DNA from 2 places in the Nitrospirillum guaranorum genome. Region 1 is predicted to be linked to the other one. Evidence: predicted binding sites of a transcription regulator. Region 1 holds the regulator's gene; the other holds the start of a gene.
What was found. The regulator LexA, encoded in region 1, represses DNA repair genes until DNA is damaged. The targets are predictions, from matches to a motif close to ATGTTCTANTTTGGTTC.

Region 1 (4,415 bases):
ATTGTCGCATCTGCGTATGTCAATTTGGTGGAAGAGCGGGAACGTTGGGTCCTTTGGGTTCCCGTCTTTCTAGGGGCCGGCATCGCCCTCTATTTCGCCATGCCGGGCGAGCCGCCGCCCTGGTCCGGCCTGCTGTTCACCCTCGGGGTCCTTGGCCTGTACTTGTTGGCGGGGGAGCGGCTGCCCCTGCGGCTGGCCTTGGGCGCCCTGCTGGCCCTGGGCGTGGGCTTCACGGCGGTGGAGGCCCGCACCACCTGGCTCAAGACCCCCATCCTGCAGCGTCCCCTGGGACCTGTGCCGGTGGAGGGCCGCGTGGCCAATGTGGAGCGGCTGGACAAGGGCGTACGCGTCACCCTGGCCGACCCACGCATTCCCCGCCTGGCGCCGGAGCTGACGCCGCCCGCCGTACGCATCCGTCTGCGGCCGACCGACGCGGCCCCGCCCGCCGGCACGCGGGTGCGTATCCTGGCGGCCCTGCGTCCGCCGCCGGACAGTCCGGAGCCGGGCGCCTACGATTTCCGCCGTTCCGCCTTTTACCAAGGCATCGGCGCCGTCGGCTTCGCGTTCAAGACGCCCGAGGTGGTGGCGCCGGCGCCGGTGGGTGTTGTCGGCTGGATCAACGACCTCGTGGTGGCCTTGCGTGAACTGATCGCCGACCGCGTGGCCGCCCGCCTCAGCGGCGCGCCCGCCATGATCGCCATCGCCCTGCTGAATGGGGAACAGACAGGTATTCCGCCCGACGACTTGCAGGCCATGCGCGTTTCCGGCCTGCAGCACATCCTGTCCATCTCCGGCCTGCACATCAGCCTGGTGGCGGCGTTGTTCTACTTTTTCGCCCGGGCGGCCCTGGCCCTGTGGGAGGGGGTGGCGCTGCGCTATCCCATCAAGAAGTGGGCCGCCGCCTTCGCCATACTGGCCACCCTGGCCTACATGATGCTGGTGGGCGCGCAAGTGCCCACCTTGCGCTCCGTCCTCATGACGGCGCTGGCCATGGTGGCCATCCTGGCCGACCGCTCGGTCCTGAGCCCCCGGGCCATCGCCGTCGCCGGCATCCTCTGCCTGCTGTACCAGCCGGAGCAATTGCCCGGTCCCAGTTTCCAGATGAGCTTCGGCGCCGTGCTGGCGCTGATCAGCGCGTACGAGGTCTTGCGCGGCCCCCTGAACCGTTGGCGCAAGGATGGGGGTTGGCTGCGCCGTGCCGCCCTGTTCGTCGGGGGGCTGTGCCTGACCTCCATCATTTCCACCATCGCCACCATGCCGTTCTGCCTCTACCACTTCCAGCAGGTGGCCAATTACGGCGTGCTGGCCAACCTGATCGGCATTCCCATCACCGAGCTGTGGATCATGCCGCTGTGCCTGCTGGCCTATGTCGCCATGCCCTTCCACCTGGAGGGCTGGATCATCGACATGATCGGCTGGGGCTGCGACGGCATCCTGTGGACGGCGCGCATTACGGCCGCCTTGCCCGGCGCGGCCCTGCATGGCGCGGCCTTGTCCGACGTGGCCTTCGGCCTGCTGGTGGTGGGCGGCCTGTGGCTGATGCTGTGGCGCCGCCGTTGGCGCCTGATCGGCCTGGCACCCATCGCGGTGGGCTGCGTGCTGGCGCCGCTGACGCCCCGGCCGGACATGGTGGTATCGGGTGGCGGCACCATGGTGGCGGTGCGCGATGGTGGCGGCAAGCTGTGGCTGTCCTCCTCACGGGGAGGCGGCTTCGAGGTGGAGACCTGGGGCAAGCGCGATGGCGGGGAAGGCCGCCCGCCCGCCTGGCCCACCGTGGGCACGGACGACGGCAGCCTGCGCTGCGACAGCCTGGGCTGCCTCTACCATCCCGACCTTTATCGACCGGAGCGGCGCGAGCCCGCCATCCCGGACGGGCGCCTGGTCGCCATCGCCTGGACCCGCGATGCCCTGGCGGAGGATTGCGACAATGCCGACCTGGTGATCTCCCGCGTGCCGGCGGCGGGCTGCGACGCCCCGCAGGTCATCGGCCCCGACGTGCTGGCCGCCCGCGGCGCGCACGCCCTGTACTTCGAACGCGGCGGTGTACGCATCGAGACGGTACACGACCCGCAAAGCAAACGGCCCTGGGACTGACGTCGCCAGGGCCGTTGTTTGGTCTAGGATGGCCGTGATCAATACCGGCGGAACAGGCCCACCAGGCGGCCCTGCACCCGCACGCGGTCGGCGCCGAACACCCGGGTCTCGTAGGAGGGGTTGGCCGGTTCCAGGGCGATGGAGTTGTTCTTACGGCGCAGGCGCTTCAGCGTCACTTCGGCGGCGTCAACCAGGGCGACGACGATGGCGCCGTTCTCCGCCGTCTCGCAGCGCTGGATGATGACGGTGTCGCCGTCGTGGATGCCGGCGTCCACCATGCTGTCGCCGGCGACTTCCAGGGCGTAATGCTCACCGATGCCCAGCATGGAGACGGGAATGTCGATGGTGCTGCCGCTATCGCGCAGCGCCTCGATGGGCAGGCCGGCGGCGATGCGACCGTACAGCGGCAGGCTGACGGCACCGATGGCATCGCCAGCATCCCGGCCGGGCAGGCCCGCCTGGAAATCGGCCTTGATGACATTGGGCTTGAACCGGGGCTCCACGTCCGCCGGTGCCGCGGCCTTCTTCGGCACCGGCGCTTCCGGCAGGCGCAACACCTCCAGCGCACGGGCCCGGTGCGGCAGGCGGCGGATGAACCCGCGCTCCTCCAACCCGGTGATCAGGCGATGGATGCCGGACTTGGACTTCAGTCCCAAGGCGTCCTTCATCTCATCGAATGAGGGGGAGACGCCGCCTTCACCCAGATGCTGGTGGATGTACAGCAGCAACTCCTGTTGCTTCCGCGTCAGCATATCGCCCCCTTCGCTGTGTCGAGCCGCTAGATATGGAACAAACCCGAAACGTACTGGCCATGTTCTATTTTGGTTCACGGCCCGCGTCAAGGGTTAGCGATGAAAAACCACCGGACGATGACAGATTTAGGGCGGCTGGAGGGGGATGGGCCTTAAATCTCGTCCAGCGGGACGATGTCCACCACCGTGCCGGCCTCGGCGGCGGGGGCGTGGGGCGGGCGGATGATCAGGCAATCCGCCGCCGCCAGGCGACTCAGCATGGAACTGTCCTGCTGGGTGAAGGGCGCGACGGCGGGCAGGGCGCCATCGCCGGCCACCAACGTGGCGCGTAGGTAGTCCTGACGCCGGTCGTTGGCGGGCAGCGCGCTGGCCAGCACCGCCCGCGCCCGGGGCAGCTCCGCCGGGGCCAAACCCTGCATCCGGCGCAGCGCCGGGACCAGGAACAGGGTGGCGCACACCAGGCTGGAGACGGGGTTGCCCGGCAGGCCCAGCAGGGGCGTGGCCCCCAGGCGGCCGAACATCAGCGGCTTGCCCGGCCGCATGGCGATCTTCCAGAAATCCAAGTCCAAACCCTGGCCGCCCAACGCGTCGCGCACCAGGTCGTATTCGCCAACGGACGCGCCGCCGGTGGTGACCAGCAGGTCGCAGCCCGCGGCCCCTCGCGCCAGGGTGGCCAGGGTGTCGGCGTCATCAGGCGCGATGCCCAGGTTGACTGGCGTGCCCCCGTGGCGCCGCACCAGCGCCGCCAGCGCCAGGCCGTTGCTGCTGACGATCTGCCCGGGGCCCAGCGGCTCGCCCGGCATCACCACCTCATCCCCCGTGGCCAGGATGGCGACGCGGGGACGGCGGTGCACGGTCAGGAACGGGTGGTTCATGGCGGCGGCCAGGGCCACGTCGCGCACGGTCAGGCGGCGGCCGGCTTTCAGGCCCACGGTGCCGGCGGTGAAGTCCAGGCCGGCGGCGCGCACCCAGCGGCCGGGCGTGCCCTCGCGCACGCGCACGGCTTGGCCCAGGTCGTCGCTATCCTCCTGCAGCACCACGGTGTCGGCGCCATCGGGGATGATGCTGCCGGTGAACAGGCGCACCGCCTGGCCCGGCGCCACCGTGCCGGCGAAGGGCCGGCCGGCCGGCGCCTCGCCGACGCGGGCCAACGTGACGGGCGAGGTGCCCAGATCCGATCCCCGCACCGCCCAGCCATCCATGGCGGAGACGGCGGCCGGCGGCTGCGTCACCCGGGCCACGACGTCGGCGGCCAGCACGCGGCCCTGCGCCTCGCCCACCCCCACCAGTTCGCCGGCCAGGGGCTGGAACTGGGCCAGGATGCGGGCCAGCGCTTCGTCAACGGGGATCATGGGAGGGACCTGCGGTTCAGAGGACTGTTCAGTCAGGGAGTGTCCGCGCGATAGGGGCCGCTCTTGCCGCCATCCTTGGCGATCAGGCGAATGTCGGCGATGACCATGCCCTTATCCACCGCCTTGCACATGTCGTACAGCGTCAGGGCGGCGACGCTGACGGCGGTCAGCGCCTCCATCTCCACCCCCGTGCGGCCCTTCAGCTTGGCCGTGGCCT
Region 2 (4,415 bases), 420 kb from region 1:
CGTTGCCCATGAACTCCATGCGCTCCTTCCGCGCCGCCGTCTCCTCCTCCGTGCTGGGGACCTGGATGACGCCGGGCTTGTCGGTCTTGCCGTCGTTGGCCGCGGCCTGGGCGTCGCCCGTCTGCAGGGTGGCGTCGGCGCCGGCCCCATTGACGGCTTGAGCGGTGGCGGCCTGGCCGCCCGCCTGTGGGGTGGAGGGGTTCTGGGTACCGGCGGCGGTGGCCTGGATTTGGGCGGCGTCGCTGCCCACGCCGGCCACGTCGGTGGCGGCGCCACCGGTGGCCGCCCCGCCGGTGCCCGCCCCACTGGCACCCGAGGCGCCGGTGGCGGCGGAGGAGTCGCCGCCGGTGGTGCCGACCGTGGCGCCGTTCTTCACGGCGCCGGCATACTCTTGCGCGGCGGAGCCCAGGGACTTGGCCACGTCCGCCGCCTCGCGCGCGATGCGGGCGGCGGCCTGCTTGTCGCCCATGGCGGCGGCCAGCTGGGCGCGCATGCGCAGGGCCTTCAACTGGCGCTTGGCGTTATCGACCTTGTCCTGGGCCGCCTTCTTGTCGTTGTCGGCGGACTTCTGCTTCAACTGCTTGTCCAGCTGGGTGGCGTCGGCCTGCAGCTTGGTCAGTTTCTTCAGGGTCTTTTCATCGACGAAGGCGCCGATGGCCCCGGCGGTGTCGCCCTTCTGCAGGGCGGCGGCGACCTTTTCGGCGGTGGTTTTGGGGGCGTTGCCGGTGGACGCGGCACCGAACAGCGACGTCTGCTGCGTCACCGAGGAAGCCAGGCTTTGCGCCTGGGAATAGCCGTACGCGCCCGTGGTCGTGACCATCATCCGCCCCCCATTTTGGGTCCCGTGATCTTCGCATTCATGCGATCGGTGCGAATGATACGCTTTTGATCTCAGTTCTGCAATTAAGCGGCGCTACGCCTTTGGGGGTGGCGGGGGTAGGATGGGGGCGGACCGTGAGGAGGCACCACCATGACCGTCCGGGAAATCACCCCTGCGGCCGACACCTGGACCCTGCTGCCCGGCGCCCAGTTCGCCGACGCCTTTCGCCTGGTGCTGGCGCCTGGCGGCACCGTCGTCGACGCCCCGGCCGCGGCCTGGCGCATGATGGGCACCTCCCCCGCCTGGGTGCGCCGGCTGATGGCCCTGCGCAACGCCATCGTGGCGCCCCTCGGCCTGAAGGCGCCCCGGCCGCCGGCGACTTCCGAGTCCCCGCGCGCCGGCCACATCGGCATCTTCCCCATCCTCAGCAGCGGGCCGGACCGGGTGGTGCTGGGCATGGCGGACAAGCACCTGGATTTCCGCGCCGTGGTCGATGTGCGCCAGGACGCCGCCGGCTGCCAGGTCACCGCCACCACGGTGGTGCGCACCCACAACTGGCTGGGCCGCGCCTACCTCACCCTGATCATGCCCTTCCACCGCCAGGTGGTGCGCACCATGCTGGGGCAGGTGGCGGCGCCCTGAAGTCCCCCTCGACAATATCCAAAGAAAAAGGCGGACCGTCGCCGATCCGCCTTGTTTCAACTCCGCTCCGTAGCCCCGGTCACTCGGGGCTGTCGGCGTCGCCGTCGGCCTCGGGGGAGCCGACCATCATGGCGCCGGCCACCAGGCCGGCGTTGGCGCGGACTTTTTCCTCGATGGCCTTGGCGATGGCCGGGTTGGTGCGCAGGAACTGCTTGGCGTTCTCGCGGCCCTGGCCGACGCGCTGGCCGTCATAGGAGAACCAGGCGCCCGACTTCTCGACCACACCGGCCTGGATGCCCAGGTCGATCAGTTCACCCACCTTGGACACGCCCTCGCCGTACATGATGTCGAACTCGACCACGCGGAACGGCGGGGCCAGCTTGTTCTTCACCACCTTCACCCGGGTCTGGTTGCCGACGACGTTGTCGCGGTCCTTGATGGCGCCGATGCGGCGGATGTCCAGGCGGACGGAGGCGTAGAACTTCAGCGCGTTACCGCCCGTCGTCGTCTCCGGATTGCCGAACATCACGCCGATCTTCAGGCGGATCTGGTTGATGAAGATGACCAGGCAGTTGGACTTGGAGATGGACGAGGTCAGCTTGCGCAGCGCCTGGCTCATCAGGCGGGCCTGCAGGCCGACGTGGCTGTCGCCCATCTCGCCTTCCAGTTCGGCGCGCGGCACCAGAGCCGCCACGGAGTCCACCACCAGCACGTCGATGGCGCCGGAGCGCACCAGCGTGTCCGTGATCTCCAGCGCCTGTTCGCCGGCGTCGGGCTGGGAGACCAGCAGGTCGTCCACGTTCACGCCCAGCTTGCGGGCGTAGGATGGGTCCAGCGCATGCTCCGCATCAACGAAGGCGCAGGTGCCGCCACTCTTCTGGGCCTCCGCGATGGCGTGCAGCGCCAGCGTGGTCTTGCCCGAGCTTTCCGGCCCGTAGATCTCGATGATGCGGCCGCGCGGCAGGCCGCCGATGCCCAGCGCGATATCCAGGCCCAGGGAACCGGTGGAGATGGCATCCACCTCCATCGACGCCTCCTTGGCGCCGAGCTTCATGATGGAACCCTTGCCGAACGCGCGTTCGATCTGGCCGAGAGCGGCGTCGAGGGCCTTTTGCTTATCCATGGGTGTTTCTACCAGACGAAGTGGTGCCGACATCTTGCTGTCCCCCTCTTGTCGCATACGGCCAACGGGCGTTCAACGGCTGTGGTGAGGGAGAACGTACATGGTCTGTTCTGGTCTGGAAAGAGGTTTTGTTGATCTTTTGTTCTTTTTTGTTCTTGTTTCGATGCCCTCAAACGCCGGGCGCCGGCTGGGCTTCCTCGCATTTCAATGCACCGCGTTCCCCGAATTGCTGCGGCGGCCCCGGCTGGGGCTTAGTGGGCGCGCTCCGGATTCGCGCAGGGCCAGCCAAGGCCTTCAGCCGGTCGTGCGCGGGGCGCCTTCCATCACTTCCTTCACCTTGGCCGCCAGCTGTTTCAGGCTGAAGGGCTTGGGCAGGAAGTCGACCACGGCGCCGTCCTTCAGCGAATGGCGGAAGCGGTCCTCGGCATAGCCGGAGATGAAGATGACCTTCACGTCGGGGCGGAAGCGGCGCACCTGCTCGATCATGGTGGGGCCGTCCATCTGGGGCATGACCACGTCGGTGACGATGAGGTCCACGTCGCCGCCCCGTTCCCCCTGCAGCAGGTCCAGCGCCTCCTCGCCGCTGCGGGCCTCCAGCACGGTGTAGCCTTTGTTGCGCAGGGCGCGGGCGCCGAAGACGCGCACGGCGTCCTCATCCTCCACCAGCAGCACGGTGCCCATGCCGGTGAGGTCGGCGGCGGCCTTGTCCTTGGCCTCTTCCGCCGGCGCGGCCTGGGCCGCCTTCTCGTCCAGGCGCGGCAGGTGGATGGAGAACTTGGCCCCCTCCCCCGGCTTGCTCTCCACGAAGACGAAGCCGCCGGTCTGGCGCACGATGCCGTAGACGGTGGACAGGCCCAGCCCCGTGCCCGACCCCACCTCCTTGGTGGAGAAGAAGGGCTCGAAGATGCGCTGCAGGTTTTCCGGCGGGATGCCGATGCCGGTGTCGATCACCTCCACCACCACCCAGTCGCCGGGCGGCATCTCCTCCGTCTCATGGCGGATGGGCTCGGTGGTGTGCAGGTTGCCGGTGACGATGGTCAGCCGCCCGCCCTTGGGCATGGCGTCGCGGGCGTTCACCGCCAGGTTGATGATGACCTGTTCCAGCTGCCCCTGGTCCACCCGCACCAGGCCGGTGTCGCGGCCGTGCAGCATGCGCAGCTCGATGTTCTCGCCGATCAGGCGACGCAGCAGGTTGGACAGTTCGGCCAGCACGTCGGTGATGCTCAGCACCCGGGGCTGCAGCGTCTGCTGGCGGGAGAAGGCCAGCAGCTGGCGCACCAGGTTGGCGGCGCGGTTGGCGTTCTGCTTGATCTGCATGATGTCGCTGAACGACTGGTCGCCCGGCTTGTGCCGCAGCAGCAGCAGGTCGCAGAAGCCGATCATGGCCGTCAGCAGGTTGTTGAAGTCGTGCGCCACGCCGCCGGCCAGCTGGCCAATGGCCTGCATCTTCTGCGACTGGACGAACTGCGCCTCCAGGTTCTTCTGGGCGGTCATGTCCACCAGGTGCAGGATCAGGCCGCGGTCGCCGTCGCCCTCGCCGTCGAAGCGCCGGGAATAGACGTGCACCACGGCGCCGGAGGCCCCGCGCAGCCGCGCCTCCACCGGTGTGCCCATGCCCCCGCCGGCGCCCGCCGGCTGCCGGCCCTCCAGCACCTCGCCCAGGCGGGCCAGCAGGTTGGCGCGGTGTTCCGGCTGGAACAGGCTGGCGATGGGCTCCCCCTGCACGTCGCCCAGCCGCAGGTCGGCCATGGTGAGGAAGGTGGGGTTGCACTCCGCCAGGCGGAATTCACCGTCCACGAAGGCGAAGCCGGTGGGCGCGAACTGGAAGAA

Region 2: a site for LexA is predicted at 2,735-2,751, ahead of recA (recombinase RecA). Genes of this name have one in related genera too.

What each region holds. Positions count from the first base shown of each region.
Region 1 covers NZ_JAYEES010000003.1:1,738,953-1,743,367, forward strand. Annotated here, with positions in the region: gene UAJ10_RS16945 (ComEC/Rec2 family competence protein) at 1-2,094, shown strand, start outside; gene lexA (transcriptional repressor LexA) at 2,133-2,846, opposite strand; gene UAJ10_RS16955 (molybdopterin molybdotransferase MoeA) at 2,999-4,198, opposite strand; gene moaC (cyclic pyranopterin monophosphate synthase MoaC) at 4,231-4,415, opposite strand, start outside.
Region 2 covers NZ_JAYEES010000003.1:2,157,224-2,161,638, forward strand. Annotated here, with positions in the region: gene UAJ10_RS18790 (hypothetical protein) at 1-823, opposite strand, end outside; gene UAJ10_RS18795 (DUF2867 domain-containing protein) at 971-1,462, shown strand; gene recA (recombinase RecA) at 1,542-2,618, opposite strand; gene UAJ10_RS18805 (hybrid sensor histidine kinase/response regulator) at 2,880-4,415, opposite strand, start outside.